DNA from 2 places in the Pseudomonas sp. LBUM1672 genome. Region 1 is predicted to be linked to the other one. Evidence: riboswitches for the same ligand, from Rfam matches in the RefSeq annotation. Region 1 holds a riboswitch; the other holds the start of a gene.
What was found. Region 1 has a riboswitch for cobalamin ahead of ACA053_RS15780 (CbtB domain-containing protein). Riboswitches for the same ligand answer to the same signal wherever they lie in the genome.
Positions count from the first base shown of each region.

Region 2: another riboswitch for cobalamin. It lies ahead of cobO (cob(I)yrinic acid a,c-diamide adenosyltransferase); the one in region 1 lies ahead of ACA053_RS15780 (CbtB domain-containing protein).

Region 1 is NZ_CP166781.1:3,478,672-3,493,332, reverse strand. It holds gene ACA053_RS15825 (ABC transporter substrate-binding protein) at 1-424, shown strand, start outside; gene ACA053_RS15820 (DUF2970 domain-containing protein) at 421-639, opposite strand; gene metH (methionine synthase) at 881-4,591, opposite strand; gene ACA053_RS15810 (fatty acid cis/trans isomerase) at 4,747-7,032, shown strand; gene ACA053_RS15805 (acyltransferase family protein) at 7,216-8,250, shown strand; gene nfuA (Fe-S biogenesis protein NfuA) at 8,308-8,892, shown strand; gene cobM (precorrin-4 C(11)-methyltransferase) at 9,145-9,891, opposite strand; gene ACA053_RS15790 (cobalamin biosynthesis protein) at 9,990-10,403, opposite strand; gene ACA053_RS15785 (CbtA family protein) at 10,400-11,104, opposite strand; gene ACA053_RS15780 (CbtB domain-containing protein) at 11,116-11,307, opposite strand; cobalamin riboswitch at 11,427-11,654, opposite strand; cobalamin riboswitch at 11,924-12,135, shown strand; gene cobW (cobalamin biosynthesis protein CobW) at 12,234-13,295, shown strand; gene cobN (cobaltochelatase subunit CobN) at 13,299-14,661, shown strand, end outside.
Region 2 is NZ_CP166781.1:1,845,426-1,860,086, forward strand. It holds gene ACA053_RS08305 (AI-2E family transporter) at 1-625, shown strand, start outside; gene hda (DnaA regulatory inactivator Hda) at 856-1,560, shown strand; gene ACA053_RS08315 (C40 family peptidase) at 1,789-2,430, shown strand; gene ACA053_RS08320 (C40 family peptidase) at 2,651-3,187, shown strand; gene ACA053_RS08325 (class I SAM-dependent methyltransferase) at 3,210-3,863, shown strand; gene ACA053_RS08330 (PQQ-dependent sugar dehydrogenase) at 3,996-5,309, opposite strand; gene ACA053_RS08335 (hypothetical protein) at 5,377-5,961, opposite strand; cobalamin riboswitch at 6,115-6,347, shown strand; gene cobO (cob(I)yrinic acid a,c-diamide adenosyltransferase) at 6,429-7,040, shown strand; gene ACA053_RS08345 (cobyrinic acid a,c-diamide synthase CobB) at 7,051-8,388, shown strand; gene bluB (5,6-dimethylbenzimidazole synthase) at 8,385-9,035, shown strand; gene cbiB (adenosylcobinamide-phosphate synthase CbiB) at 9,032-9,940, shown strand; gene cobD (threonine-phosphate decarboxylase CobD) at 9,933-10,925, shown strand; gene ACA053_RS08365 (cobyric acid synthase) at 10,922-12,373, shown strand; gene cobU (bifunctional adenosylcobinamide kinase/adenosylcobinamide-phosphate guanylyltransferase) at 12,520-13,041, shown strand; gene cobT (nicotinate-nucleotide--dimethylbenzimidazole phosphoribosyltransferase) at 13,038-14,093, shown strand; gene cobC (alpha-ribazole phosphatase family protein) at 14,090-14,661, shown strand, end outside.

The sequences.
Region 1 (14,661 bases):
TTATCCGAAGGTCTCGCTGGTGTGGTCGGCCAATGACGAAATGGCGTTTGGCGCCATGCAGGCGTATTCGGAGACGGGTGGAGTGCCCGGCAAAGATGCGTTGTTCAGCGGAGTGAACGCGTCGCCCGCCGCGTTGCAGGCGATGGTTGATGGGCGTTTGAGCGTATTGTTGGGCGGACACTTCACGTTGGGCGGTTGGGCGCTCGTGGAGTTGCATGACCATGAAAAGGGTGTGGACCTGGACCAGTACGGCGGGCGCGACCGGCTGATTCCGTTACTGCAATTGATCGACAAGGCCCAGGCCAAGCGGTTGCTGGCCATGGGCGCATCGCCGAATTACGGGGTGAACTTCCGTCGCTTGTCGGCCAAGGGGCGGCCGACGTCCTATCGCTATCCGTTCAGCCTGAAAACCCTGATGCACTAACGTCCCGCCAGATGCACCACCAATTGCACGATGCCAAACAGCGTCAGGGCAAACACCGCCGTGAACAGAATCCCCAGAATCACGAAATGACTCGGCTTGCCGTGGGTGAAATCCCGCGCCCGGTTCTTCCCGCTCTGCACCCCGAACGCCGCAGCCATGACACTGTGCAGCATCTGCCAGAAGCTCGGCGGCTTGTTGTCGACTGGATCGTCCATAAACCCCTCGTCACTTATGTGTGAGAGCTAAGCATAGACAATCCCCGGCATGCACAAACCAAATGTGGGAGCGGGTTGATCCGCACATTTGTGAACGACCCAAAACAACTGTGGGAGCGGGCTTGCTCGCGAGGGGGCCGTAACATCCAACACTTTCGCTGACTGTTACACCGTCTTCGCGAGCAAGCCCGCTCCCACAGGGGATCTCTGTTGGCCACAGTATTGTGGCCATGACACTGGGTTAGTTGTCGTAACCGAGGTTCGGTGCCAGCCAACGTTCGGTCACGCTCAATTCCTGCCCTTTACGCGACGTGTAGCTCTGCACCTGGTCTTTGTCGATCTTGCCTACCGCAAAATACTGCGCCTGCGGGTGAGCGAAGTACCAGCCGCTGACCGCCGCTGCCGGGAACATTGCGTAGTGTTCGGTGAGGAACACACCGCTGCGGCCAGCCTGCATTTCGCTGGCTTCAGGGTCGAGCAAGGCAAACAGGGTGCTTTTCTCGGTGTGATCCGGGCAGGCCGGATAGCCGGGAGCAGGGCGGATGCCGGTGTATTGCTCTTTGATCAGCGCCTCGTTGTCGAGCGTCTCATCCTTGGCGTAACCCCAGTAGTCTTTACGCACTTGCTGGTGCAGCCATTCGGCGCAGGCCTCGGCCAAACGGTCGGCCAGAGCCTTGACCATGATTGAGTTGTAATCGTCGCCAGCGTCTTGATAGGCCTTGGCCACTTCTTCTGCACCGATGCCGGCGGTGGTGATGAAGCCACCTACGTAGTCGGTGATTTCGCTGTCCTTCGGCGCGACGAAGTCGGCGAGGGAGAAGTTTGGCTTGCCGTCGGTCTTGATGATTTGCTGACGCAGGTGATGCAGCTTGGCCAATGGCTTGCCGTCATCGCCGTAGACTTCGATGTCATCCTCACGCACCTGGTTGGCCGGCCAGAAGCCGAACACCGCACGGGCGCTGATGAGTTTTTCGTCGATCAGTTTGGCAAGCATTTCCTGGGCGTCGGCGTACAGCGCGGTGGCGGCTTCACCGACCACTTCGTCCGTGAGGATGCGCGGGAACTTGCCGGCCAGGTCCCAGGAGATAAAGAACGGCGTCCAGTCGATGTACTCGGCCAGCACCTTCAGATCAATGTTGTCCAGCACACGCGATCCGGTAAAGGTCGGCTTGACCGGCTCATAGGCGCTCCAGTCGAACTGCGGCTTCTTGGCGATGGCGGCCGGGTAGCTCAGGCGTTCGGTGCGGGCACTGCGGTTGGCGGTACGCTCGCGAACGTCGATGTATTCCAGGCGGGTCTTCTCGACAAACGCCGGTTTCAATTCCTTGGACAGCAACTGCGTCGCCACGCCCACGGCGCGGGAGGCGTCGGTGACGTAGATCACCGCATCGTTGCTGTACTTCGGCTCGATCTTCACCGCCGTGTGCGCCTTGGAAGTGGTCGCGCCGCCGATCATCAACGGCAGATGGAAATCCTGACGCTGCATCTCACGGGCCACGTGAACCATTTCATCCAGCGAAGGCGTGATCAGACCGGACAGGCCGATGATGTCGCACTTCTGCTCCTTGGCAACCTGCAGGATCTTCTCGGCCGGGACCATCACGCCGAGGTCGACGATGTCGTAGCCGTTACAACCCAGCACCACGCCAACGATGTTCTTGCCGATGTCGTGCACGTCGCCCTTCACCGTAGCCATCAGGATCTTGCCCTTGGCTTGCGGCTTGTCACCTTTTTCCAGCTCGATGAACGGGATCAAGTGGGCTACGGCTTGCTTCATCACACGAGCGGATTTCACTACTTGCGGCAGGAACATTTTGCCGGCACCGAACAGGTCGCCGACGATGTTCATGCCGGACATCAGCGGGCCTTCGATCACTTCGATCGGGCGGGCGAACGACTGGCGCGATTCTTCGGTGTCTTCAACGATGTGCGTGGTGATGCCCTTGACCAGCGCATGCTCCAGACGCTTGTTGACGTCCCAGTTGCGCCACTCTTCGGTCTCGGCTTCCTTGACGCTGCCGTCGCCCTTGTACTTGTCGGCAATGGCGAGGAGGGCGTCAGTGCCGTTCGGAGTGCGGTTGAGTACTACGTCTTCAACCGCATCGCGCAGCTCGGCCGGGATCTGGTCGTAGATCTCCAGCTGGCCGGCGTTGACGATGCCCATGGTCAGGCCGTTGCGGATCGCGTACAGCAGGAACACCGAGTGGATCGCCTCGCGCACCGGGTTGTTGCCACGGAACGAGAACGACACGTTGGAAACGCCGCCCGAGGTCAGCGCGTACGGCAGCTCGTCGCGGATGTAGGCGCAGGCGTTGATGAAGTCCACGGCGTAGTTGTTGTGTTCTTCAATGCCGGTGGCCACGGCAAAGATGTTCGGGTCGAAGATGATGTCTTCCGGCGGGAAGCCGACTTCGTTGACCAGAATGTCGTAGGAGCGTTTGCAGATTTCTTTCTTGCGCGCTTCGGTGTCGGCCTGACCAGCCTCGTCGAATGCCATCACGACGACTGCGGCACCGTAGCGCTTGCACAGTTTGGCGTGGTGAATGAATTGCTCGACGCCTTCTTTCATGCTGATCGAGTTGACGATGCCCTTGCCCTGGATGCATTTCAGGCCGGCTTCGATCACTTCCCACTTCGAGGAGTCGATCATGATCGGCACGCGGGAGATGTCCGGTTCACCGGCAATCAGATTGAGGAAGGTCACCATGGCCTTCTTCGAATCGAGCATCCCCTCGTCCATGTTGATGTCGATGATCTGGGCGCCGGCTTCAACCTGTTGCAAGGCGACTTCCAGCGCTTCGGTGTAATTGTCTTCACGGATCAGCCGGGCGAACTTGGCGGAACCAGTGATGTTGGTGCGCTCGCCGACGTTGACGAACAACGAACTGCGATCGATGGTGAACGGTTCCAGACCGGAGAGGCGGCAAGCCTTCGGGATTTCCGGAATAACACGTGGCGCATAACCGGCCACGGCGTTGGCGATGGCTTCGATGTGACCCGGCGTGGTGCCGCAGCAGCCGCCGACGATGTTGAGGAAGCCACTCTGGGCGAACTCTTCGATGACCTTGGCGGTTTCCGACGGCAGTTCGTCGTACTCACCGAATTCGTTCGGCAGACCGGCATTCGGGTGCGCCGAAACGTGGGTGCCGGCCTTGTTCGACAGCTCTTCCAGGTACGGACGCAACTCACTGGCACCGAGGGCGCAGTTCAGGCCGACCGAGATTGGCTTGGCGTGGGCCACCGAGTTCCAGAACGCTTCGGTGGTCTGGCCGGACAGGGTGCGGCCGGAGGCGTCGGTGATGGTGCCGGAGATCATGATCGGCAGTTCGACGCCCAGCTCTTCGAACACCCCTTGCACCGCGAAGATCGCCGCTTTGGCGTTCAGTGTGTCGAAAATGGTTTCGATCAGGATCAGGTCGGCGCCACCTTCTATCAGGCCTTTGGTGGACTCGGTGTAGTTTTCCACCAGTTCATCGAAGGTCACGTTGCGATAGCCGGGGTTGTTCACGTCCGGCGACAGCGAGCAGGTGCGGCTGGTCGGGCCGAGGACGCCGGCAACGAAGCGCGGCTTGTCCGGGTTCTCCAGGGTTTTCGCATCGGCGACCTTGCGCGCCAGGCGGGCACCTTCTACGTTCAGTTCGTAGGCCAGCTCTTCCATGCCGTAATCGGCCATGGAAATCCGGGTGGCGTTAAAGGTGTTGGTTTCCAGAATGTCGGCGCCGGCATCCAGGTAGGCTTTCTCGATGCCGCCAATCACGTCAGGGCGGGTCAGCACCAGCAGGTCGTTGTTGCCCTTGACGTCGCTCGGCCAGTCGGCGAAGCGTTTGCCCCGGTAATCCTGCTCTTCGAGCTTGTAGCTCTGGATCATCGTGCCCATGCCGCCATCGAGAATCAGGATGCGCTCTTTGAGGGCGTGCTTGAGAGCTTGAAGGCGAACACTGCGATCGGACATTGGGACTACTCGAAAAGACCATGACGAAGGGCCGGGATAATAGCAAACCTGTGCGGTTTTAGAGCATGTCCCGGTTTTGCATGAATATCGCTCATGTTGGGGCGCGTGCTGGCCCGGTAGAATCGCGGCGTTTTTTCAGGATCAGGACCAGGGACATGTCGTATCGCGTCATCACCAGCATTTTTATGCTGCTTTTAAGCTGGGGTGCCGTTGCGCAAGGTCCGGCGATTTCCTACACGCAGGATATCCAACCGATCTTCACCGAAAAGTGCGTGGCCTGCCATGCCTGCTACGACTCCGCCTGTCAGCTCAATCTGGGCAGCGGTGAAGGGGTGGCGCGTGGCGCGACCAAATCCCCGGTCTACGATGGCGAACGCAGCCAGGCCGCCGCGCCGACCCGGTTGTTTTATGACGCGTTCGGTAAACGCGCCTGGCAGCAGAAGGGCTTCTATTCGGTCCTTGACGCCCAAGGCAGCCAGGCTGCTTTGATGGCGCGAATGCTGGAGCTGGGCCACACAACCCCGCTGCAACCCAATGCCAAGTTGCCGCAAGACATCGTCCTGGGCTTGAACCGGGAAAACATGTGCGCCATGCCGGCGGAGTTCGGCGGCTACGCCAGCACCCATCCGAAAGAAGGCATGCCGCTGGCGGTCACCGGCCTGACCGACCAGCAATACCAGACGCTGCAACGCTGGCTGGCCTCCGGCGCGCCCATTGATGAGCAAGGCCTGGTGCCTTCAGCGAAAGAAGCCTTGCAGGTGGTGCAGTGGGAAAACCTGCTCAATTCGCCGGGTGCCAGACAAAGCCTGGTCGGCCGCTGGTTATTCGAGCATTGGTTCCTCGCTCATCTCTATTTCAAGGACGGCGAGCCGGGACACTTCTTCCAGTGGGTCCGTTCGCGAACCCCGACTGGCCAGCCGATCGATCTGATCAATACCCGGCGCCCGAACGACGATCCGGGCACCCAGGTGTATTACCGCTTGTGGCCGGTGCAAGGCGTAATCGTGCACAAGACCCACATCACCTATCCGCTGAGCGCAGCGAAGATGGCGCGGATCAAAAGCCTGTTTTACAACGGTCAATGGCAGGTCAACGCCTTGCCGGGGTACGGTCCGGAACGCCGGGCCAATCCGTTCACCACTTTCGAAGCGATCCCGGCGCAGGCGCGTTATCAGTTCATGCTCGATAACGCCGAATACTTTGTGCGCACCTTCATTCGTGGGCCGGTCTGCCGTGGCCAGATTGCTACCGACGTGATCCGTGATCACTTCTGGGCACTGTTCCAGGCGCCGGAACACGACCTCTACATCACCGACCCGAACTACCGCGGCCAGGCCACGCCGTTGCTGGCGATGCCGGGGCAGAACGACGATGTGGGCAGCGTCCTGAGCCTGTGGCATGACTACCGCAACAAACGCAACGAGTACGAAGCGCTGCGTCGAGACAATTACGGGGAATTGCCAGCACCGAGTTGGTCGACCTTGTGGGCGGGCAATGACAACGCGCTGTTGAGCATCTTTCGGCATTTCGACAGTGCTTCGGTAAACAAAGGCCTGATCGGCGACGTGCCGCAAACCCTCTGGCTGTTCGACTTTCCGCTGTTGGAACGCACGTATTATCAGTTGGCGGTCAACTTCGACGTGTTCGGCAACGTGTCGCACCAAGCGCAGACGCGCCTGTATTTCGACCTGATCCGCAACGGCGCAGAGCAGAATTTCCTGCGCCTGATGCCGGCCGATTCACGGGACGATTACCTCAACGATTGGTATCAGGCCGGCGGCCAATTCAAGATGTGGCTGGATTACGAAGCCATCGACAACGACACGCCAACGGCGCTGAAACTGGATGAGAAAGATCCCAAACGCGACTTCGCGATGCAGTTGTTGACCCGTTACGGCGAACTCAATGCCAGGCCCGATCCAATCAACCGCTGCGATGGCGCTTACTGCTCGCGGCCGAACATCGACCCGGCATTGCAGAGTGCCGAGCAGGCCTTGAGTCGCCTGACGTCACGCCCGGCGGCGGGTTTGAAGGTCATCGATCAGTTGCCGGAGGCGACCATGCTGCGCATCGAGACGGCGAGCGGCAAGCGTGAGGTCTACAGCCTGTTGCGCAACCGGGCCCACAGCAATGTGGCGTTCCTGCTCGGTGAGTCGCGGCGTTATCAGCCAGGGCTCGACACCGTGACGATTTTTCCGGGCGTGCTCAGCAGCTATCCGAATTTCATGTTCAACATTCCGGCCGATCAGGTGCCGGCGTTCGTCGATGCGATGGAAAGCGCCAAGGACGCGCACCGTTTCGAAAAAATCGTCGAGCGCTGGGGCATTCGCCGCAGCCATCCGCAGTTCTGGTTCTACTTCCATGACCTGAGTCGCTATATCCACGAAACCGAGCCGGTGGAAGAGGGCGTGCTGGACATGAACCGGTACGAGAATCTTTGATCGACCTTTGATGGATGCATGGTGTCCCAATCTGGAGGCACCGTTGAACCCTGTGGGAGCGGGCTTGCCCGCGATAGCGCCTTCACATCCAACATTGATGGCGACTGATCCACCGCTATCGCGGGCAAGCCCGCTCCCACAAGGATCTGCGGAGATTTTGGCTTTTCGATCGGAGGGGCGTCGATGTTGATTTCGGTACAGGCACTGCGCGCCGTTGCAGCCTGGACGGTGGTCTGCCACCACTTCATGCAGATTTTCTTCGACTTCCAGGCCCGTGGCCCGGTGGGGCAGATGTTCATCGATAAGGGCGCGGTGGGTGTTGATATCTTCTTTGTCATCAGCGGGCTGGTGATCTTCCTGTCCACCGAAGGCAAATCGCTGCCGCCCGGGCGGTTTCTTCTGTATCGACTGTTTCGCATCGTTCCGGCGTACTGGCTGTACACGATGCTGATGGCGCTGGTGGTCGTGTTCGCACAGCCTGTATTGCCGGATCAGACGATCGACTGGTCGCATTTCCTGCTGTCGCTGTTGTTCATTCCCACGGAAAACCCCGGCGGCTACGGGATTTATCCGACGCTTAATGTCGGCTGGACGCTGAATTACGAAATGCTCTTCTACGTGCTGTTTGCCTGGGCATTGCTGTTTCGCTTGCAGGTTCGGCTGCTGATTGTTGGCGCGCTGTTGTTTGCGGTGTGTCAGGCCTGGACCGGATATGGCTGGATCAGCGAGTTCTACCATTCGGACATTGTTTATGAGTTTCTGCTGGGGATCGCCATCGGCATGATTTACCGGCGCGGCTGGATCAAACCCGGTTTCTGGCTGCCCTTGCTGGGGATTGGCGGCGCCTTGCTGGCGATTTATAACCTGGCGCCGCAGCCGCGTTTCCTGGCCTGGGGCGTGCCCAGTGCGGTGTTGGTGATGGCGTGTATGGCGCTGGAACGCTTTTTCGAGAACACCCGGTTGTTCAAGGTGCTCGGCGATTGTTCTTACTCGGTGTACCTGATGCATGTGCTGGTGCTGTCTGCTGGTGGTTTTGTCGCACAGCGTTATGGGGTAAATCCCTACGTGATGTTCGCTGTTTGCGTGCTGACCATCGGCGTGGCCTCCTGGGCGAGTTACGAATTTGTGGAAAAAAGCAGCTATCGGTGGCTTAAAGGCTGGATTGACGGCGAATCGGCAAGCAACGCTGTCCCGGCTCTTTCCCGACAAAAATACTAGGACTTTGTACGGCGCGATGATTGGCGTAAACTGCGCCCAAGCCTGCGAGGAGTTTCCATGACCGCTATTACCATCACTGACGCCGCCCACGATTATCTGGCTGATCTGCTCTCCAAGCAGAACACCCCGGGTATCGGCATCCGCGTCTTTATCACCCAGCCTGGCACCCAGTACGCCGAAACCTGCATTGCCTACTGCAAGCCGGGCGAAGAGAAACCTGAAGACACCGCGCTGGGGCTGAAAAGCTTCACCGCTTACATCGATTCGTTCAGCGAAGCTTTTCTGGACGACGCGGTTGTCGACTATGCCACCGACCGCATGGGCGGCCAGCTGACGATCAAGGCGCCCAACGCCAAAGTGCCGATGGTCAACGCCGACAGCCCGGTCAACGAGCGTATCAACTACTACCTGCAAACCGAGATCAACCCGGGGCTGGCCAGCCACGGCGGTCAGGTCAGCCTGATCGATGTGGTCGAAGACGGCATCGCGGTGCTGAAGTTCGGCGGCGGTTGCCAGGGCTGTGGCCAGGCAGACGTCACCCTTCGCGAAGGCATCGAGCGCACCTTGCTCGAGCGCATTCCCGAGCTCAAGGGTGTACGCGATGTGACTGACCACACGCAGAAAGAAAACGCCTACTACTAAGGTGTTCGCTGCGAAATGAAAAAACGGCACCCGTGAGTGCCGTTTTTTTATGGGTGATCGATTATCTGTGAGTGAATGGACTTACCTGTGGCGAGGGGATTTATCCCCGCTGGGCAGCGAAGCGGCCCCCTGCATTCTTCCGGGTGCACCTCGCAATCAGGTTTAGCGACGGCTTCGCCGCCGAACGGGGCGGTGCGACGTTTCGCTAAATCCCCTCACCACAGAGCCACTTATCTCAGCGTTGTGCTTGGCTCAGGGCCTGTAGAGATGCGCATGCCCCGCGCGATACAGCGACGACTCGCTGAACTGATCACTCCCCAACACCCGGCCCACCAGAATCAACGCCGTACGCCGAAACCCTTTCGCCGCAACCTTCCCGGCAATGTCCTCAATCGTCCCGACGACCCAATCCTGATCCGGCCAGCTCGCCCGGTGAATCACCGCAATCGGGCAGTCTGCGCCGTAATGCGGCAGCAATTGGGCGATGATCTTTTCCAGATGCTGCACGCCCAAATGAATCGCCATGGTCGCCCCATGCTGCGCCAGGCTACCCAGCTCTTCACCGGCCGGCATCACGGTCTTGTCGGCATAGCGGGTCAGAATCACACTCTGTGAGACGTCGGGCAGCGTCAGTTCCGCCCCCAAGAGCGCCGCACACGCCGCCGTCGCCGTGACCCCGGGAACGATTTCAAACGCAATCCCGAGTTCACGCAGATAGCGAATCTGCTCACCAATCGCTCCATAAAGACTCGGATCACCCGAATGCACCCGCGCCACGTCCTGACCGTTGGCGTGGGCGGTTTTGATCAGTTCGATGATCTGTTCCAGGTGCAACTCGGCGCTGTTGACCACCTGTTCGGCACAATGGCCTTCGAGCACCGCGGCAGGCACCAAAGAGCCGGCATAGATGATCACCGGGCAACTGCGAATCAGCCGTTGGCCTTTGACGGTGATCAGTTCCGGGTCGCCGGGACCTGCGCCAATGAAGTAGACGGTCATCGTCCGTTCCTTTGAATAGAGAGTCTGTTGGAAAAAGGGCTCGGGCAACGCCTGATATGAAGATTGCTCATGATCGGAGGCGGGGATTATCGGGGATCTTACGCAACGCAGGCCAATGCGAGGGTGGCCTGGGCATATTTTTGTCGCGAAATCAGCAGTTTCGCCGGTGCCTTGGCCAGGTGTTCGGCCAGGGCCAGGGCGGCACTTTCCGCCACGCCGTAGCAACCGGTGCGCTCGAACGCGATGTCCGAATGGTGGCTGAGTTGCGGTTTGTAACCTTTCAATTGCTCACTGCTGAAATACATCAGCGGCAACGCGAGTTGTTCGGCGAGTTCGACCAGGCCAGGCTCATCACGCTTCAGGTCGATGCTGGCCAGGGCCTTGATCTGGTGAAGTCCGATTTTATGAGCCTGCAGTGCCTGATCGAGTAACGCCCGCAGCGTGCTGGCGGGGCAGCCGCGCTGGCAGCCCAGGCCGACCACTAAAGTCGGCGCTGTGCGGGTATCAATCATGCGTGGTATTGGCCAGCGCTTTTGCGGCGGAACAACCAGGCGCTGATCAGGCCCAGGGCCAGCCAGAACGCGACGTTGGTCAACTGCGAAGCGATTTTGAACTGCGTCTCCAAGGCTTCCGGAGCCAGCATCGAGTGCACTTCCGGTTGTGGCGCGCCGATTACGTGCGGAACGGCGAGAATCGCCACGCCGAGGATCTTCATCAGCCAGTGGCGGCTGAACACAATCAACGCAATGCCGACGGCGGTGGAAGCGGCCGTACAGATCCACCAGAGTTGCCGTTGGGCCAGATCAGCCGCGGCAGTGCCCGGCAGTTCAGGCGGCAGGCCGAGGGTCGGCGCGAGCACGAAGGTCGCGTAACCGGCCAGGCCCCAGAGCAGGCCCTGAGAGGTTTTGGTCGGTGCACGCAAGGTGTAGAGACCGGCGAGCATCAGGGCGAAACCGACAGCCACCACCAGATTGCCACCCGTGGTCGACAGCAGGCGCTGCCAGCCGTCTTCCGGCTCCCAGGCTTCGGCGTCGTGAGTGTGAGCGGCGACACCGGCGGCGTGTTCGTGGACTTCAACCGCGGCCGGCTCGGATTTTTCGTAGGTTTCGGCCTGCAGAATCAGCGGTGACACCCAGAAACTTTGCAGTAGGGTCAGCAACAGGGCGGCCAGCAGCCCGCTGAAACCTGCGGTTTGCGCAATACGCTTGATCATGTCGACAGGTCTCAATGGCACGGGAAGGCGGAGCTGTGACGGGTATCGTGCGCGGCGTTGTGCACCGCTTCGATGTGCGAGAAACCGGCGAAATAGACGAGACACGCGCCGAGGATCGACGCACACACGGCGGCGGTCAGGCGTTGGCTCAGGGTTGTGGTGGTGCTGGCGGTGCTGTGGCCGGTGCTGCTGATGATCGACATGGCGCTTCCCTCTGGTCTGTCAGCGGGTGAATAGAGCGCATGGAAGACCCCTGCGAGTCGGGCACGCAGAGGCTCAACAGCGCCCGCCCACCGCGGGTTTGTTATTCAGTGATCGTAGTGGTCACTTTGTGTTGCGGGCCGGTCTCCGGGCTCACGAGGGGGGCTGGCTTTCGCCGGAACCTGCAAGCATCACCTTCCCATGCCGAACTGCTGGCACAGTGGATCTGACGCTTCGCTCGCTTACCGTTGCGGGGGCAGCACCGGACTGACATGGCTTTGAGTAAAGCACATGATTCACCGGTTTCCCGTTTCACCCTGTGAAGGGCACCCGTAACAAGGCGTGTAGGAGAGCATGGGCGGGGGTTTGGCGTCAATTGCCATGGGTTCTCATCTCTGAGGCGAGGAGGACTCCTGTGGCGATGGGATTTATCTGTGGCGAGGGGATTTATCCCCGTTGGGCTGCGAAGCGGCCCCCTGCATTTCTTCAGACATACCCCGCAAACAGGTCTTGCGACGGCTTCGCCGCCGAACGGGGATAAATCCCCTCGCCACAGGTAAGCCTCCTCCCACAAGGGGCTAATCAACTGACGGACATTGACCCGCCCCCACACGATGCGTAGCCTTGCGCTTTCGAGGTTCTTCGGCATTTGTCGAAGCTAAGAAGGGAACGCGGTCGATGCCGCGGCTGCCCCCGCAACTGTGAACGGTGATGTTCGCTGCCACGCCACTGCAAACCCTGTCCAGCGGGTTCGCGGGAAGGCGCAGCGAATGCCAATCTGCATTTGGCACACCGTCAGCCAGGAGACCTGCCTCGACACAGATTCTCACTACAACCGGGCGGGGTGATCCGGTGGCGAACTCTTCCGCGCGCGCCCGTCGCTGCGATTGTCGTCCCGTATGCCCGCCACCTTGCCAAAGGGCATCCGATGAAAACACTGGCCAAACTCCCCGTCACCATCGTTACCGGCTTCCTCGGCTCGGGCAAAACCACCTTGCTGCGGCACATGCTCGACAACGCGCAGGGCCGCCGCATCGCGGTGATCGTCAACGAGTTTGGCGAGCTGGGCATCGACGGCGAAATCCTCAAGCAATGCTCCATTGGCTGCACCGAAGAAGAAGCCAACGGCCGCGTCTACGAACTGGCCAACGGCTGCCTGTGCTGCACCGTCCAGGAAGAATTCTTCCCGGTGATGCGCGAACTCGTCGCCCGTCGCGGCGACCTTGATCACATCCTGATCGAAACCTCGGGCCTGGCCTTGCCAAAGCCGCTGGTTCAAGCCTTCCAGTGGCCGGAAATCCGCAGCGCCTGCACCGTTGACGCAGTCATCACCGTGGTCGACAGCCCGGCCGTTGCCGCCGGCACCTTCGCGGCTTTCCCGGACCAAGTCGACGCCCAGCGCAAACTCGACCCGAACCTGGACCACGAATCGCCGCTGCACGAGCTGTTCGCCGACCAACTGGCCAGCGCCGACCTGGTGATCCTCAACAAGGCCGACCTGATCAGCCCTGAAGACCTCGCCCGTGTACGCCTGGAAGTCGCCGAAGAGTTGCCGCCCGCCGTCAAAGTCATCGAAGCCAGCAGCGGCCGTGTGCCACTGGACGTGTTGATCGGCCTCGGTGCCGGTTCCGAAGAACACATCGACAGCCGTCACAGCCATCACGATCACCACCATGAAGGTGAAGACGATCATGATCACGACGCCTTCGATTCCATCTCCATCGAACTGCCGCAAGCCGACGAAAGCCTGCTGCTGGACGCGCTGACCCAACTGGTGGTCCAGCACGGCATCCTGCGCGTCAAAGGTTTCGCCGCGATTCCGAACAAGCCGATGCGCTTGCTGATCCAGGGCGTGGGCACGCGTTTCGACAAGCATTTCGACCGTCAGTGGGGCGCCGAAGAAGCGCGTACCACGCGCCTGGTGCTGATCGGCCAGGAACTGGACGCCACGCTGCTTGAAGCGCAATTGCGCGCCGCGCTCAGCGTTTAAGCCATGCACCTGCTCAGGACCCAGCCCGGCGGTTTCGTGTCGGATGACAACATTGCCGACCTTGGACAAACCCCCGCCGAGTTGGTGATCCTGTGCAGCGGCGATTCCAGCCTGGCGTTGCTCGCCGAAGCGGCGCAGCAGTTGCCCGACGATTACCCCAGCGTGCGTCTGGCCAACCCGATGCAGGTGCAGAATCACGCCTCGGTCGACCTGTATGTCGACGAAGTGCTGCGCCATGCCAAGGTGATCCTGATTTCGCTGCACGGCGGCATCGCCTATTGGCGTTACGGTGTCGAGCGTCTGGTGGAGCTGTCCCAACGTGGTGTGCAACTGATTCTGGTGCCCGGCGATGATCGTCCGGACCCGGAGCTCAGTGACCTGAGCACCGCGATAGCCGAAGACCGCGACCGGCTTTGGCAGTTTTTGCGTCAGGGCGGCATGGCCAATGCCCTGGATTTCTTCCGCTGTCTGGCCAATCGCTGGCTGGATCGCGACTACGCCTGGGCCGAGCCGCAAACCCTGCCGCGCACAGCGATTTACCATCCACAAAAAAGCCCCGCTGAACTGAGCGATTGGCAAGCCGACTGGCAGGCCGGTCAACCGGTGGCGGCGGTGCTGTTCTATCGCTCGCATTTGCAGGCGGCAAACACTGCGTTCATCGATGTTTTCTGCCAGCGTTTGCAGGCGGCGGGTTTGAATCCGTTGCCGATTGCGCTGGCCAGTTTGAAAGAACCCGGCTGCCTGACGGTGGTCGAGGACCTGCTGGACGAAGTCGAGGCGGCGGTGATTCTCAACACCACCGGCTTCGCGCAATCAAGCCCTGAAGCGCCGCATTTGCGGCCGTTTCGCCGCAACATTCCGGTGATCCAGGCGATTTGCGCCCAGGACAACGAGCCGGGCTGGCTCGCCAGCGAACAAGGTCTCGGCCCGCGTGATCTGGCGATGCACATCGCGCTCCCGGAGCTGGACGGACGGATCATCAGCCGACCGATCAGCTTCAAGGACCTGGCGTGGCGCAGTGAGCGCAGTCAGTCGGACGTGGTGTGCTATCGGGCGCAACCGGAACGCATGGATTTCGTCGCCGAACTGGCGCGGCGCTGGATCGATCTGGCGCGGGTGCCAAACAGCGAAAAACGCATCGCGCTGATCCTCGCCAACTACCCGACCCGCGACGGGCGCATCGGCAACGGCGTGGGCCTCGACACCCCGGCTGCTGCAATGAACATCCTGCGTGCGCTGCACACCGAAGGCTATCCGCTGCCCGCCGAGTTGCCGGACAGCGGCACTGCGTTGATCCAGCAATTGCTCGGCGGCGTCAGCAACGACCTCGACACGATTGATCAGCGTCCCTGTCAGCAAAGCCTGG
Region 2 (14,661 bases), 1.6 Mb from region 1:
ATTGATTGGCTTGCTGGCGAATCTGGTGCTGATTCCGGTGGTGGTCTTCTATTTGCTGCGGGACTGGGACCTGATGATGGCCAAGATCCGCAGCCTGCTGCCCCGTGATCGCGAAGAGCGTGTTGTGACCCTGGCAGGTGAATGCCATGAAGTGCTGGGTGCATTCGTGCGCGGGCAGTTGCTGGTGATGGTGGCGTTGGGCGTGATCTACGCGGCGGGCTTGATGCTGTTGGGACTGGAGTTGGGGTTGTTGATCGGTCTGATCGCAGGCCTGGCGGCCATTGTGCCGTACATGGGTTTTGTCATCGGCATCGGCGCGGCGTTGATTGCCGGCCTGTTCCAGTTCGGTGGCGATCTGTATCCCATGATCGGCATCGTCGCGGTATTCATGGTTGGGCAGGCGCTGGAAGGCATGGTGTTGACGCCTTTGCTGGTGGGCGATCGTATCGGCCTGCACCCGGTAGCGGTGATCTTCGCCATTCTGGCGGGGGGTGAACTGTTCGGCTTTACCGGCATATTGCTGGCGTTGCCGGTGGCGGCGGTGATCATGGTGTTGGTGCGCCATGTTCATGATTTGTATAAGGATTCGGATATCTACAGTGGCGTCGACGAACCGGAGTTATAAAGGTCGTTGAAGTCTCATGGCGGGCGGCCTGGTGTCATGCCAGGCAGGCCCGTATCCCTCGCGCTGCTGTCACATGCGCCGCCAAAGAAACTGTCATGAAACCAGGGCGTTAACGCAAACCTTTGATTTTGCTTGTGGTCTGTCGCATTGTGCGACCCGCCTCACGGGTATAAACTTCGCAAACTTTACACAGAGGCCACTAACGGTTCCTTTGGAACTGTTCAGTCAGCATGAAACCGATTCAGCTGCCCCTAGGTGTGCGTCTGCGTGATGACGCTACCTTTATCAATTACTACCCAGGCGCCAATGCCGCTGCACTCGGCTATGTCGAGCGGCTATGCGAAGCCGACGCCGGCTGGACCGAAAGCCTGATTTACCTCTGGGGCAAGGACGGGGTAGGGCGTACGCATTTGTTGCAGGCGGCCTGCCTGCGCTTTGAACAACTGGGAGAGCCTGCGGTGTATCTGCCGCTGGCCGAGCTTCTGGATCGCGGCATCTCGATTCTCGACAACCTCGAACAATATGAACTGGTCTGCCTTGATGATCTGCAGGCGGTCGCCGGCCGGGCGGATTGGGAAGAGGCGCTGTTCCATCTGTTCAATCGTCTGCGCGACAGCGGTCGGCGTCTGCTGATTGCGGCATCGACCTCGCCGCGCGAACTGCCGGTGAAACTGGCTGACCTGAAATCGCGCCTGACCCTGGCACTGATTTTCCAGATGCGTCCACTCTCCGACGAAGACAAACTGCGTGCGCTGCAGTTGCGTGCTTCCCGTCGCGGCCTGCACCTGACCGATGAAGTCGGGCATTTCATTTTGACGCGCGGTACCCGCAGCATGAGTGCGCTTTTCGAATTGCTCGAGCGACTCGATCAGGCCTCCCTCCAAGCTCAGCGCAAGCTGACGATTCCCTTCCTTAAAGAAACGCTGGGCTGGTAAAAAAAGCTTGGCCAAACCCAAGCCTGGCGGGGTTTTCGGCATATTTCAGGCGCCAGAAAATCCGCTTTCCTACAGGTTGCAGGCAGCGCAGGCGTTTAGAACGGGCTTAAGCGCTTAGATGTAAACCCGGAACCGGGAAGTCACATAAAGTTCGATTGAATTTGCAAATGAGGATGATAGCGGGCATAGTCGCGGCTTCTTTACCCACTATCAGCCACGGTCGTGCCCATGCTAAAGCGCTTCGCACCCCTCGTGCCTCTCGCACTCGTTACCCTGTTGTTCGGTTGCGCTGCCCACTCTCCAGTGTCTCAGCAAGAGCAACAACAGCAGGTCAAGAATTCAGTTACTGCGCAGTCCACTTCCGTTCTTTTCCAGGAAGATCTTTACCAGGACGGCGTGGCCACCGATAAAGAGCTGGCAAACTTCGCCGACGGCAAGTCATACCAGCTTCCGGTTCTGGCCGACAGCATCCTCGAACGTGGCATGTCCCTGATCGGTACCCGTTACCGTTTCGGCGGCACCTCCGAGGCTGGCTTCGATTGCAGCGGTTTCATCGGTTATCTGTTTCGTGAAGAAGCCGGCATGAACCTGCCGCGCTCCACTCGCGAAATGATCAACGTGGACGCTCCGCTGGTGGCTCGCAGCGCGCTGAAGCCGGGGGACCTGCTGTTCTTCGCCACCAATGGTCGTCGCGGTCGTGTCAGTCACGCCGGGATCTACCTGGGCGACAACCAGTTCATCCACTCCAGCAGCCGCAAAAGCGGTGGTGTCCGGGTCGATAGCCTGGGCGATAGCTACTGGAGCAAGACCTTCATCGAAGCCAAGCGCGCACTCGCAATGGCCCCGACCGTGGTCACGGCACGCAAGTAAATCTTCAGCCTGTCGCCACGTCAGTGGCGACAAAAGCCTCTTCGCAACGAAGTAGGCGGACAGTTTGTAAGGCGAACTTAAAGTCTTACTTGAAGTTTGGCGTATAGCCGCTAGAATCCAGATCTATTATTGATGGCAAACCGCCTGCGTCCTGCGCAGGCGGTTTTCTTTTCTGCCTTTGCGGCAGGAAAAGCCGCAGCCAGATCAGGATGTTCTGCTTATGACGATGTCGGCCCGCCTCACCATCATGCTCTTCGCAGCCCTGCTCAGCGCCTGCGCCAGTCGCACACCGCCGCCCGCGCCGGTGGTTCGCGCCCCCATTGTTTTCGGCAACCCGCAACCCTTTTCCCCCGAGGCAGAAGACGTGCTGTTCCGCGCGCTTGGCCTGGTGGGCACGCCGTATCGTTGGGGTGGCAACACGCCGGATTCGGGCTTCGATTGCAGCGGCCTGATCGGTTACGTCTACCGTGATGTCACCGGCATTTCCCTGCCGCGTACCACCCGCGAAATGATCAGCATGCAGGCAGCCAGCGTTGGCAAGGAAGGCCTGCAAACCGGTGACTTGATCTTCTTCGCCACCAATGGCGGCTCCCAGGTCAGCCATGCCGGTATCTACGTCGGTGAAGGCCGCTTCGTTCATGCGCCAGCCACTGGTGGCACGGTCAAGCTCGACAGTCTGTCCAAGGCTTACTGGCAGAAAGCGTATCTGAGCGCCAAGCGCGTTCTGCAGCCTGAGCACTTGGCGCGCAACCCGTAGCATTCTGTCCGAAGAGGTTGTCATGACCGCTCGCACGCTCAATCTCGACGATTCCCTGTACCAATACCTGCTCGATGTTTCCCTGAGAGAAACGCCGTTGCTCAAGCGCTTGCGCGACGAAACCCAGGCGCTACCCATGGCGCGCTGGCAAGTGGCGCCGGAGCAGGGGCAGTTCCTCGCGTTACTGGTCAAGCTCATCGGCGCGAAGCGCTTGCTGGAAGTCGGCACGTTCACCGGTTACAGCGCCTTGTGCATGGCTTCAGCGTTATCGGAGGACGGCTCGCTGATCTGCTGTGATATCCCCGGCGACTACAACGCTATCGCACGCCGTTACTGGCAGGAGGCGGGGCTCGCCCATCGTATTGATCTGCGCCTGGCGCCTGCGCTGGCAACCTTGGCTCAGCTGAATCAGCCGGGGCAATTCGATCTGATCTTCATCGATGCCGATAAAGCTAACTATCCGGGCTATCTGGAGCATGCGCTGCGTTTACTGCGCGTTGGCGGGCTAGCAGTGTTCGATAACACGCTGTGGAGCGGGCGGGTGCTTGAGCAGAGTCCCGAGAGTGCAGATACCCGCGCCATCCAGGCGCTCAATCGCGCCTTGAAGGATGACACGCGGGTGGATCTGTCGTTGTTGCCGTTGGGGGATGGTTTAACGCTGTGCCGCAAAAGGTAGGCGCTGAACCGATCTAATGTGGGAGCGGGCTTGCTCGCGAAGACGTCATAACAGTCGACATTGATGTTGAATGTAATGCCGTCTTCGCGAGCAAGCCCGCTCTCATATTGGTTAGATGTTGGCAGTTGAGACCTATTTAGCGGTCGAAACCCGCCACACCTTGTTCCCGACATCATCGGCCACCAGCAAACCTCCCTGCTGATCAATCACCACGCCCACCGGCCGGCCCATAGCCTTCTCATCCTTATTGAGGAAACCAGTCAGCACATCCACCGGTTGCCCGGTCGGCTTGCCTGCGCTGAATGGGACGAAAATCACTTTATAACCACTGTGCGGTTTGCGGTTCCATGACCCGTGCTGGCCGATGAAGGCGCCTTCCTTGAACTGCGCTGGAAGTGTGTTGCCCTCGGCAAACGACAGGCCCAGCGACGCGGTATGCGGGCCCACCGCGTAGTCCGGGGCAATGGCCTTGGCCACCAGGTCCGGGTTTTGCGGCTCGACGCGAATGTCGACGTGCTGGCCGTAATAGCTGAAGGGCCAGCCGTAGAATCCGCCGTCCTTCACTGACGTGATGTAGTCCGGCACCAGATCGCTGCCGATCTCGTCACGCTCGTTGACTGCCGTCCACAGCGCGCCGGTCTGCGGTTCCCACGCAAGGCCGTTTGGATTGCGAATCCCCGAGGCGAAGATCCGGTGGTTGCCGGTGGCGCGATCCACTTCCCAGATCGCCGCCCGACCTTCCTCCTGATCCAGACCATTTTCGCCAACGTTGCTGTTGGAGCCGACCGTGACGTACAGCTTGCTCCCGTCCTTGCTGGCGATGACGTTTTTGGTCCAGTGATGATTCAGCGTGCCGCCCGGCAGATCGACCACCTTGATCGGCTGCGATTTGATCGCGGTATCGCCATTTCCATAGTGAAAACGCAACAAACGATCGGTGTCGGCGACGTACAGGTCATTGCCAACCAAGGTCATGCCGAAAGGGGAATTGAGGTTTTCCAGGAACACCGTGCGGGTTTCGGCGATGCCGTCGTGGTCCTTGTCCCGCAGCAGCGTGATGCGGTTCGGGCTGGGGACGCCGGCACCGGCGCGACCCATGACTTTGCCCATGACCCAGCCGCGAATGCCTTTGCCGTCATCGGGTTTCGGTGGCGCGTTGGTTTCAGCCACCAGCACATCGCCGTTGGGCAGCACGTAGAGCCAGCGCGGGTGATCGAGCCCTTCGGCAAAGGCCGCCACCTGAGTGCCGGCTGCGGCGGTGGGTTTCGCACCTTCCGGCCAGCCGATCGCCGGGGCGATATTCACCGTCGGGATCAGGGTCTTGTTCGGTTCGGGCAACTTAGGTGACGGGCCGGTGCCGTCGGAGACTTGCAGGCTGGAGGTTTCACCACAAGCGGCGAGCCCTCCGGCGAGCGCGATGACAAGAACGAGCTGGGGCTTGCGCATGCTGGACTTCCCTATGAATGCATTGACTTAATCATAGAGAAGCTTAGACGCGCGATGGTTCAACCGGTCAGCCGCGGGCTTCCTTGAACAGGACGGCGATGCCAGGGTGATAGTTGCCGGCTTCGTTGCGCAACTTGCGATAGGCGTACGGGAAATACCAGGCCACGGCGCAGCTGTGTTCCTTTTGCAGGTCGTCGACCATGTCCTGGAGTTCTTCCGGCGTCGCGCTCTGCTGGGCCTTTTGTGGCGCAACGAACAGGCAGCCGAGTTTCAGGTCGCTGGCGTAGCTGATGCGTTTGGCGTCGCTGGTGATGTCCTGCAATGCCTGGGTCAGGTTCAGGCTATTGACCTTCGGCCAGCGTTGCGTGGCCTGCAGGTAGGCGCGTTCTTCGGTGGTTGCGATAAACAGATCGGCGCGGCTGTTGCGTTCGCCTTCTTCGTTCTGTTTACGGGTCGGCGTTTGTTGCAACGTGACCATTTCCGCCATCCAGGCCGCGGCGGAGAGCAAGCCAAGGTTGGCTTTTTCGTCGTACCAATAAGGCGTGTCGTTATCGCCGCGCACCGCATTGTAGCGGTCGATACAGTCAAACCAGCGTTCCAGCGCCGGTCGCAGGAATTCCAGCTTCGGATTGCTGATGATCATGCCTTGCATGTGCTCACCCTTGTAATTGTGTTGTTGGGTTGTGGCGCTTTGATATCACTGCTGACAGTGTGGTGCAAGTTGGGGTGTCAGTAAATTGACCGGCGGCAGTATATCGCTCGCCCTGGCTTTGTCTTCAATTGACGCTCCACCCCCAACCCTCTAACCTTCGCGCTTGTTTCAGGTGCTCTGTGGCGAAGCCGACAGAGTGAAACAGGGAAGCTGGTGAGTGACTATCTTCACGCGACGAAACGTCACGATCCCGGCGCTGCCCCCGCAACGGTAAATGAGTGAAGACTACGCCTTGAGCCACTGTGTTGACTGTCGACATGGGAAGGCGCGCAGTCCGGCGAATGCCGCTCATGAGCCCGGAGACCGGCCTGATTCATCCAACGGCATCACGGTGGGCGATGCCAGGCTTCTTGCCGTCTGTTTCTGTGCCTGCCCGCCGTTATCCAGCCTCAACGGAGAGCTCCCCCATGACTGATTCCCCTGATCGTGACGAACGCCATCTGGCGCGCATGCAGCGCAAAAAAGCCGTGATCGACGAACGCATCGCCAACTCGCCGAACGAGTGCGGCCTGCTGCTGGTGCTGACCGGCAATGGCAAAGGCAAGAGCAGCTCGGCCTTTGGCATGCTCGCCCGGTCCATGGGCCACGGCATGCAGTGCGGCGTGGTGCAGTTCATCAAGGGCCGCAACAGCACCGGCGAAGAATTGTTCTACCGGCGCTTCCCGGATCAGGTGCGTTTTCATGTGATGGGCGAGGGCTTCACCTGGGAAACCCAGGACCGCCAGCGTGACATAGCCGCCGCCGAAGCCGCCTGGGCGGTGTCCCGCCAATTGCTGCGCGATCCATCGATCGGCCTGGTGGTGCTCGATGAATTGAACATCGCCCTCAAGCACGGTTACCTCGACCTTGATCAAGTGCTCACTGACTTGCAGGCGCGTCCGTCGATGCAACACGTGGTGGTCACCGGTCGCGGCGCCAAGCCGGAGATGATCGAGTTGGCTGACACGGTCACCGAAATGGGCGTGATCAAGCACGCATTCCAGGCCGGGATCAAAGCGCAAAAAGGCGTCGAGTTGTGAGCTGCACTTTATGAATAGCCATCGTCATTGCCCGGCGGTACTGATCGCCGCGCCGGCCTCCGGTCAGGGCAAGACCACCGTCACCGCCGCGCTGGCCCGTTTGCATCGCAATCAGGGACGCAAGGTCCGCGTGTTCAAATGCGGGCCGGACTTTCTCGACCCGATGATTCTCGAGCGCGCCAGCGGTGCGCCGGTGTATCAACTGGACATGTGGATGGTCGGCGAGCAGGAAAGTCGTCGACTGTTGTGGGAAGCCGCCGGTGAAGCCGACCTGATCCTTATCGAAGGCGTCATGGGGCTGTTCGACGGTACGCCGTCCAGCGCTGACCTGGCGCGGCACTTCGGTGTGCCGGTGCTCGGCGTGATCGATGGCACGGCCATGGCGCAGACCTTTGGAGCGCTGGCGCTGGGTTTGGCGAAGTATCAGCCGGACTTGCCGTTTGCCGGTGTGTTGGCCAACCGCGTGGGCACTTTACGCCACGCGCAATTGCTCGAAGGCAGCCTGACTGAAGGTTTGCGCTGGTACGGCGCGTTGTCGCGGGAAACCGGGATCGAATTGCCGAGTCGGCATCTCGGTCTGGTCCAGGCCAGTGAGTTGAACGATCTCGACCTGCGCCTCGATTCGGCGGCTGAATCGCTGGCCAGCAGTTGCGATGTGGCGCTGCCTCCGCCCGTGGAATTTGCGGCGCCTGAAATGATCGTCGCCGAGCCTTTGCTGGCCGGCGTGCGAATCGCCGTCGCCCGTGATGAAGCGTTCGCTTTCACCTACGGCGCGAGCCTGGATTTGCTACGGGCGATGGGCGCCGAGTTGCTGTTTTTCTCGCCTATCCGCGATGCTGATTTGCCAGAGGCGGACAGCCTTTATCTACCGGGCGGTTACCCGGAACTGCACCACGTGGCGCTGTCACAGAACACCTCGATGCTGAATGCGATCCGCGCCCATCATGCCGCCGGCAAACCGTTGCTGGCCGAGTGTGGCGGGATGTTGTACCTGCTCGACTCCTTGACCGATGTCGAAGGCACTCGCGCCGAACTGGTCGGCTTGCTCAAAGGTGATGCGGTGATGCAAAAGCGTCTGGCCGCGCTGGCGTTGCAAGCGGTTGAGTTGCCGGAAGGTTCGCTGCGCGGGCACACCTATCACCATTCGCTGACCAGCACCGAGCTTGAGCCGATTGCCCGCGGGCTGAGCCCCAATGGCGGGCGTGGGGCTGAGGCGGTTTATCGTGAGGGGCGGATGACCGCCTCTTATGTGCACTTTTATTTTCCGTCCAATCCATCGGCGGTTGCAGCGCTATTTGCGCCTGACCAAAACCCTGTGGGAGCGGGCTTGCCCGCGAAGAGGCCATGAGCGACAACGCCTTCTCCGAGGCCGAACGCGAAGCGGTTTATCGGGCAATTGCTGAACGCCGTGACATGCGTCATTTCAGCGGTGGCACGGTCGAGCCCGAGTTACTGCGACGCCTGCTCGAAGCCGCCCACCAGGCGCCGAGCGTCGGCCTGATGCAGCCCTGGCGGTTCATCCGCATCAGCGACCGGGCCCTGCGCGGCAAGATCCAGCAACTGGTGGAAGAAGAACGCATCCGTACCGCCGAAGCCCTCGGCGAGCGCACTGATGAATTCATGACGCTCAAGGTCGAAGGCATTAACGACTGCGCCGAGGTGCTGGTCGCCGCGCTGATGGACGATCGCGAGCGCCATATCTTCGGTCGTCGCACCTTGCCGGAAATGGACATGGCCTCGTTGTCCTGCGCGATCCAGAACCTGTGGCTGGCCTCCCGCGCCGAAGGTCTGGGCATGGGCTGGGTGTCGCTGTTCGAGCCACAAGCGCTGGCGGACTTGCTGGGTCTGCCGCCCGGGGCCAAGCCGTTGGCGGTTCTTTGTCTCGGTCCGGTCAAGGAATTCTATCCGGCGCCGATGCTGGTACTCGAAGGGTGGGCGCAGGTGCGTCCGCTCAGTGAGTTGCTGTATGAAAATTATTGGGGAGTGAGTCAATGAGTGTGGCGTTATTGAGTGTCGCCGCGGTTGCGCTGGACGCGCTGCTGGGTGAACCCAAACGCTGGCATCCGCTGGTGGCGTTCGGCCGTTTTGCCGACCGCATCGAGCAACGTTTCAACGGTGAAGGTCGTGGCTGGCGTAGTCATGGCGTCACCGCTTGGGTGATTGCAGTGTTGCCGCTGACCTTGCTGGCCACGGCGTTTTCCTGGGCGCCCTATGTCGGCTGGATTGTCGAGATTCTCGCGCTCTATTGCGCCCTCGGCATGCGCAGCCTCGGCGAACACGTCGAGCCGGTGGCCAAGGCCTTGCGCAGCGATGATCTGATTGAAGCGCGTATTCGCGTGGGCTATCTGGTCAGCCGTCAGACCAGCGAACTGGACAAGACCGAAGTGGCCCGCGCCGCCACCGAATCAGTCCTGGAGAACGGCAGCGACGCGGTGTTCGCCGCGCTGTTCTGGTTTGCCGTGGCCGGCGCACCCGGCGTGGTGCTCTATCGCTTGAGCAACACCCTGGACGCAATGTGGGGTTATCGCAACGAACGCTTCGAACGTTTCGGCTGGGCGGCGGCGAAGATCGACGACGTCCTCAACTACATTCCTGCGCGCCTGGTGGCGTTGACCTACGCGCTGCTGGGCAAAACCCGACTGGCGTTGAAATGCTGGCGCACCCAGGGCCCGACCTGGGACAGCCCGAACGCCGGGCCGGTGATGGCGGCCGGTGCCGGGGCGCTCGGCGTCGAGTTGGGCGGGGCGGCGATCTATCACGGTGAACTGCATCAGCGTCCGCAACTGGGCGAAGGCGTGCCGGCGGATGCCGACTCCATCGACCGTGGCTGGCAATTGGTCCAGCGCGGGGTATGGTTATGGCTGCTGATTCTCTGCGTGGGAGCTGAATTCTATGCTTGAGCACGGTGGCCGGTTGCGTAAGGCAGCGCTCGAATACGGCATCGCCGAAGCCGATTGGCTGGACCTGTCCAGCGGCCTCGCGCCGTGGCCATTCCCGGCCCCGGAGATTCCGCTGCGGGCCTGGGCGCGCTTGCCGGAAACCGATGACGGCCTGGAGCAGGCCGCTTGCGATTATTACGGTGCGGCCCAGGTGCTGCCGGTCGCCGGTTCGCAAATGGCCATCCAGTTGCTGCCGCGTTTGCGCCGGGCCGGCAAGGTCGGCGTGTTGTCGCCGTGTTACGCCGAACACGCGCAAGCCTGGCGGCGTAACGGCTACATCGTGCGCGAAGTGCTGGAGCAGGAAGTCGACTTCTATATCGACAGCCTCGACGTGCTGGTGGTGGTCAACCCGAACAACCCGACGGGCCTGAGCCTGACCCCGAGCCGCCTGCTCGACTGGCACGCCCGACTGGCCTCGCGCGGTGGCTGGCTGGTGGTGGACGAAGCGTTCATGGACAACACGCCGACGCTGAGCCTGGCACCGTTTGCCCATCAGGTCGGTTTGATTGTGCTGCGTTCTTTCGGCAAGTTTTTTGGTCTGGCCGGTGTGCGGCTGGGCTTTGTGCTGGCTGAGCGCAAGCTGCTCAAACTGCTCGCCGAGCAGGTGGGCCCGTGGGCGGTCAGTGGCCCGACACGGGTGTTGGGCCAAGCCTGTTTGCTGGACACCGAAGGCCACGCCAGGCAGCGCGTGCGCAGCGAAGCGGCCAGCGAGCGTCTGGCACTTTTGCTTGGGCAGTATGGTTTGCAGCCGCAGGGTGGCTGCGCGTTGTTTCAATGGCTGATCACCGAGCATGCTGAAGCGCTTCACGAGTTCATGGCGCGGCGCGGCATTTTGCTGCGGCTGTTCACCCACAACAGCAGCGTGCGTTTCGGCTTGCCGGCGGATGAAGCCGATTGGCTGCGTCTTGAGCAAGCGCTTCAAGCCTTCGTAAAGGAAACCCAATGACAACGTTGATGGTGCAGGGCACCACGTCGGATGCCGGTAAAAGCACGCTGGTGACGGCGCTGTGTCGCTGGGTCACGCGTCAGGGCGTGCGTGTCGTGCCGTTCAAACCACAGAACATGGCGCTCAACAGTGCCGTGACCGCCGACGGTGGCGAGATCGGTCGCGCCCAGGCGGTGCAGGCTCAGGCGGCCAACCTTGAGCCGCACACCGACATGAATCCGGTGCTGCTCAAACCCAACAGCGACACAGGCGCCCAGGTCATCATCCATGGTCGCGCGGTCACGACGATGAACGCAGTCGCCTATCACGACTACAAAACCATCGCCATGCAAGCGGTGCTGGCCTCCCATGAGCGATTGAGCGCGGCGTATCCGGTGGTGATGGTCGAAGGTGCGGGTTCGCCGGCCGAGATCAATCTGCGTGCTGGCGACATCGCCAACATGGGCTTTGCCGAAGCGGTGGATTGCCCGGTGGTGTTAATTGCCGACATCAATCGTGGCGGGGTTTTTGCGCATCTGGTGGGCACGCTGGAACTGCTGTCGCCGACCGAACAGGCGCGGGTCAAAGGCTTCATCATCAACCGTTTTCGCGGTGACATCGCCTTACTGCAACCCGGCCTCGACTGGCTGGAAGCACGCACCGGCAAACCGGTAATCGGCGTGCTGCCGTATGTGATGGATTTGCACCTGGAAGCCGAGGACGGCATCGATCAGCGCCAGACCGACAAGGCTGAGCGCGTGCTCAAAATGCTGGTGCCGGTGCTGCCGCGCATCAGTAACCACACCGATTTCGATCCGCTGCGCCTGCATCCGCAAGTTGACCTGCAATTCATCGGCCCCGGCCAGGCGATCCCGCCGGCTGATCTAATCATTCTTCCCGGCTCGAAAAGCGTGCGCAGTGACCTCGCGTACCTGCGGGCCAATGGCTGGGACACGGCCATCAGTCGTCATTTACGTTATGGCGGCAAAGTGCTGGGGATTTGCGGCGGTCTGCAAATGCTCGGTGAGCAGGTGCACGATCCGCTGGGCCTCGAAGGCGCGCCCGGTTCCAGTACCGGTCTGGGTTTGCTGGCGTTTGAAACCCGGCTCGAAGAAGAGAAGCAATTGCGCAATGTGCGCGGTCGTCTGGCGCTGGAGGATGCGCAGGTCAGCGGCTACGAAATCCATGCCGGAGTGACCACCGGCCCCGCGCTGGAAAACGCTGCGGTGCAGCTGGACGACGGTCGCTGCGATGGTGCGCAAAGTGCTGACGGCCAGATTTTTGGTACCTACTTGCATGGCCTGTTTGAATCACCCGCAGCCTGCAGTGCGCTGCTGCGCTGGGCGGGTTTGCAGGATGTGCAAGATGTGGATTACCACGGGTTGCGCGAGCGGGATATCGAGCGGTTGGCGGATCTGGTGGAGAAGCATTTGGATACCCGATTGCTGCGTGAGCTCTGCGGGATTTGAGGTGGCTGTGCCGGCCTCATCGGGGGCAAGCCCGCTCCCACAAGGATGGAGGCTGCTCACAAATAGGTGTCCACCACAGAAACTGTGGGAGCGGGCTTGCCCGCGATGAGGCCAGTCGCCTCACCGATGATTTTAAGGAATGAACCATGCTGCAACTAATCCTTGGCGGCGCCCGCTCCGGCAAAAGCCGCCTCGCTGAAAAACTCGCGACAGACAGCCAGCTTCAGGTCACCTATATCGCCACCAGCCAGCCACTGGACGGTGAAATGAACGAACGCGTCGCCCATCACCGTGCCCGTCGCCCGGCCGAATGGGCGTTGATCGAAGAGCCTCTGGAAATCGCCCGAGTGCTGCGCGAAAACGCCCGCGCCGAGCGTTGCCTGCTGGTGGATTGCCTGACCCTGTGGCTGACCAATCTGCTGATGCTCGACGACGCCGAACGTCTCAACGCTGAACGCGAAGCCCTGCTGGACTGCCTGGCCTCGTTGCCGGGTGAAATCATTTTTGTCAGCAACGAGACCGGAATGGGTGTCGTGCCGCTGGGCGAATTGACTCGCCGCTATGTCGATGAAGCCGGTTGGCTGCATCAAGCCCTGGCCGAGCGCTGCCAACGTGTCGTCCTGACCGTCGCCGGCCTGCCCCTGACTTTGAAAGGAACTGCGTTATGACTCAAACCTGGTGGCTGAACCCGTGCAAGCCGGTCGATTCGCAAACCGTGGAACTGGCGCAGGCACGTCAACAGCAACTGACCAAACCCGCCGGCTCCCTCGGCCGGCTCGAAGCCGTTGCGGTGCAATTGGCAGGGCTGCAGGGTCAGGTCAAACCGAGTCTTGATCAGCTGTGGATTGCCATTTTTGCCGGCGATCATGGTGTGGTGGCGGAAGGCGTCTCGGCGTTCCCTCAGGAAGTCACCGGGCAGATGCTGCACAACTTCGTCAGCGGCGGCGCGGCGATCAGCGTGCTGGCGCGCCAGCTCGGAGCTTCCCTGGAAGTGGTCGACCTCGGCACCGTAACGCCGTCGTTGAACCTGCCGGGCGTGCGTCACCTCAACATCGGTGCGGGCACCGCCAATTTCGTCAAAGGTCCGGCCATGACGCAGGCCCAGGGTGAACTCGCTTTGCAGGCCGGTCGCGACAGCGTGCAGCGTGCGGTCGCCGCCGGTGCGCAGCTGTTCATCGGCGGCGAGATGGGCATCGGCAACACCACGGCGGCCAGCGCGCTGGCCTGTGCCTTGCTCGATTGCCCGGTGGTGCATCTGGCTGGGCCGGGTACGGGTCTGGACGCTGCGGGTGTCAGCCACAAAGCCCGGGTCATCGAACGTGCCTTGGCATTGCATGGCGCTCAGCGCGGCGATGCGTTGCAGACGCTGTTCAACCTCGGTGGGTTTGAGATTGCGGCGCTGGTTGGCGCGTATCTGGCGTGCGCCCAGGAGGGTGTTGCGGTGCTGGTGGACGGCTTTATCTGCAGCGTCGCCGCGTTGGTGGCAGTGCGCTTGAACCCGCAATGCCGTGAATGGCTGTTGTTCGGCCATCGCGGCGCCGAGCCGGGTCATCGTCATGTGCTGGAAACACTGAACGCCGAGCCGTTGCTGGATCTCGGCCTGCGTCTGGGCGAGGGCAGTGGTGCTGCGTTGGCTGTGCCGTTACTGCGTTTGGCCTGCGATCTTCACGGGCAGATGGCAACCTTCGCCGAAGCGGCAGTGGCGGACCGCCCGGCATGACGTTGCGTCTGGACCTTCTGCGTCATGGTGAAACCGAACTCGGCGGCGGTCTGCGCGGCAGCCTCGACGATGCGCTAACCGCCAAGGGCTGGGAGCAGATGCGCGCAGCGGTGGTCGAGCAAGGGCCATGGGATCGGTTGATCAGTTCGCCGTTGCAACGTTGTGCGCGGTTTGCTGATGAACTCGGAGCGCAGTTGGGGCTGCCCGTTCACCTCGACAACGATCTGCAAGAACTGCACTTTGGTGCCTGGGAAGGGCAGCGCGCGGCGGCGTTGATGGAAACAGACGCCGAAGGGTTGGGGCTGTTCTGGGCCGATCCGTATTCGTTTACGCCGCCTGAGGGTGAGCCAGTCGGGGATTTTTCGACGCGGGTGCTGACGGCGGTGGAGCGTCTGCACGCGGCGTATGCGGGCGAACGGATCTTGTTGATCAGCCATGGCGGCGTCATGCGTTTGTTGCTGGCGCAGGCTCGGGGTTTGCCGCGAGAGCAGTTGCTGAATGTCGAGGTCGGGCATGGCTCGCTGTTTTCGTTGAGCGTCGAGTCGGGCGCCATTCTCAAGGAAACGAT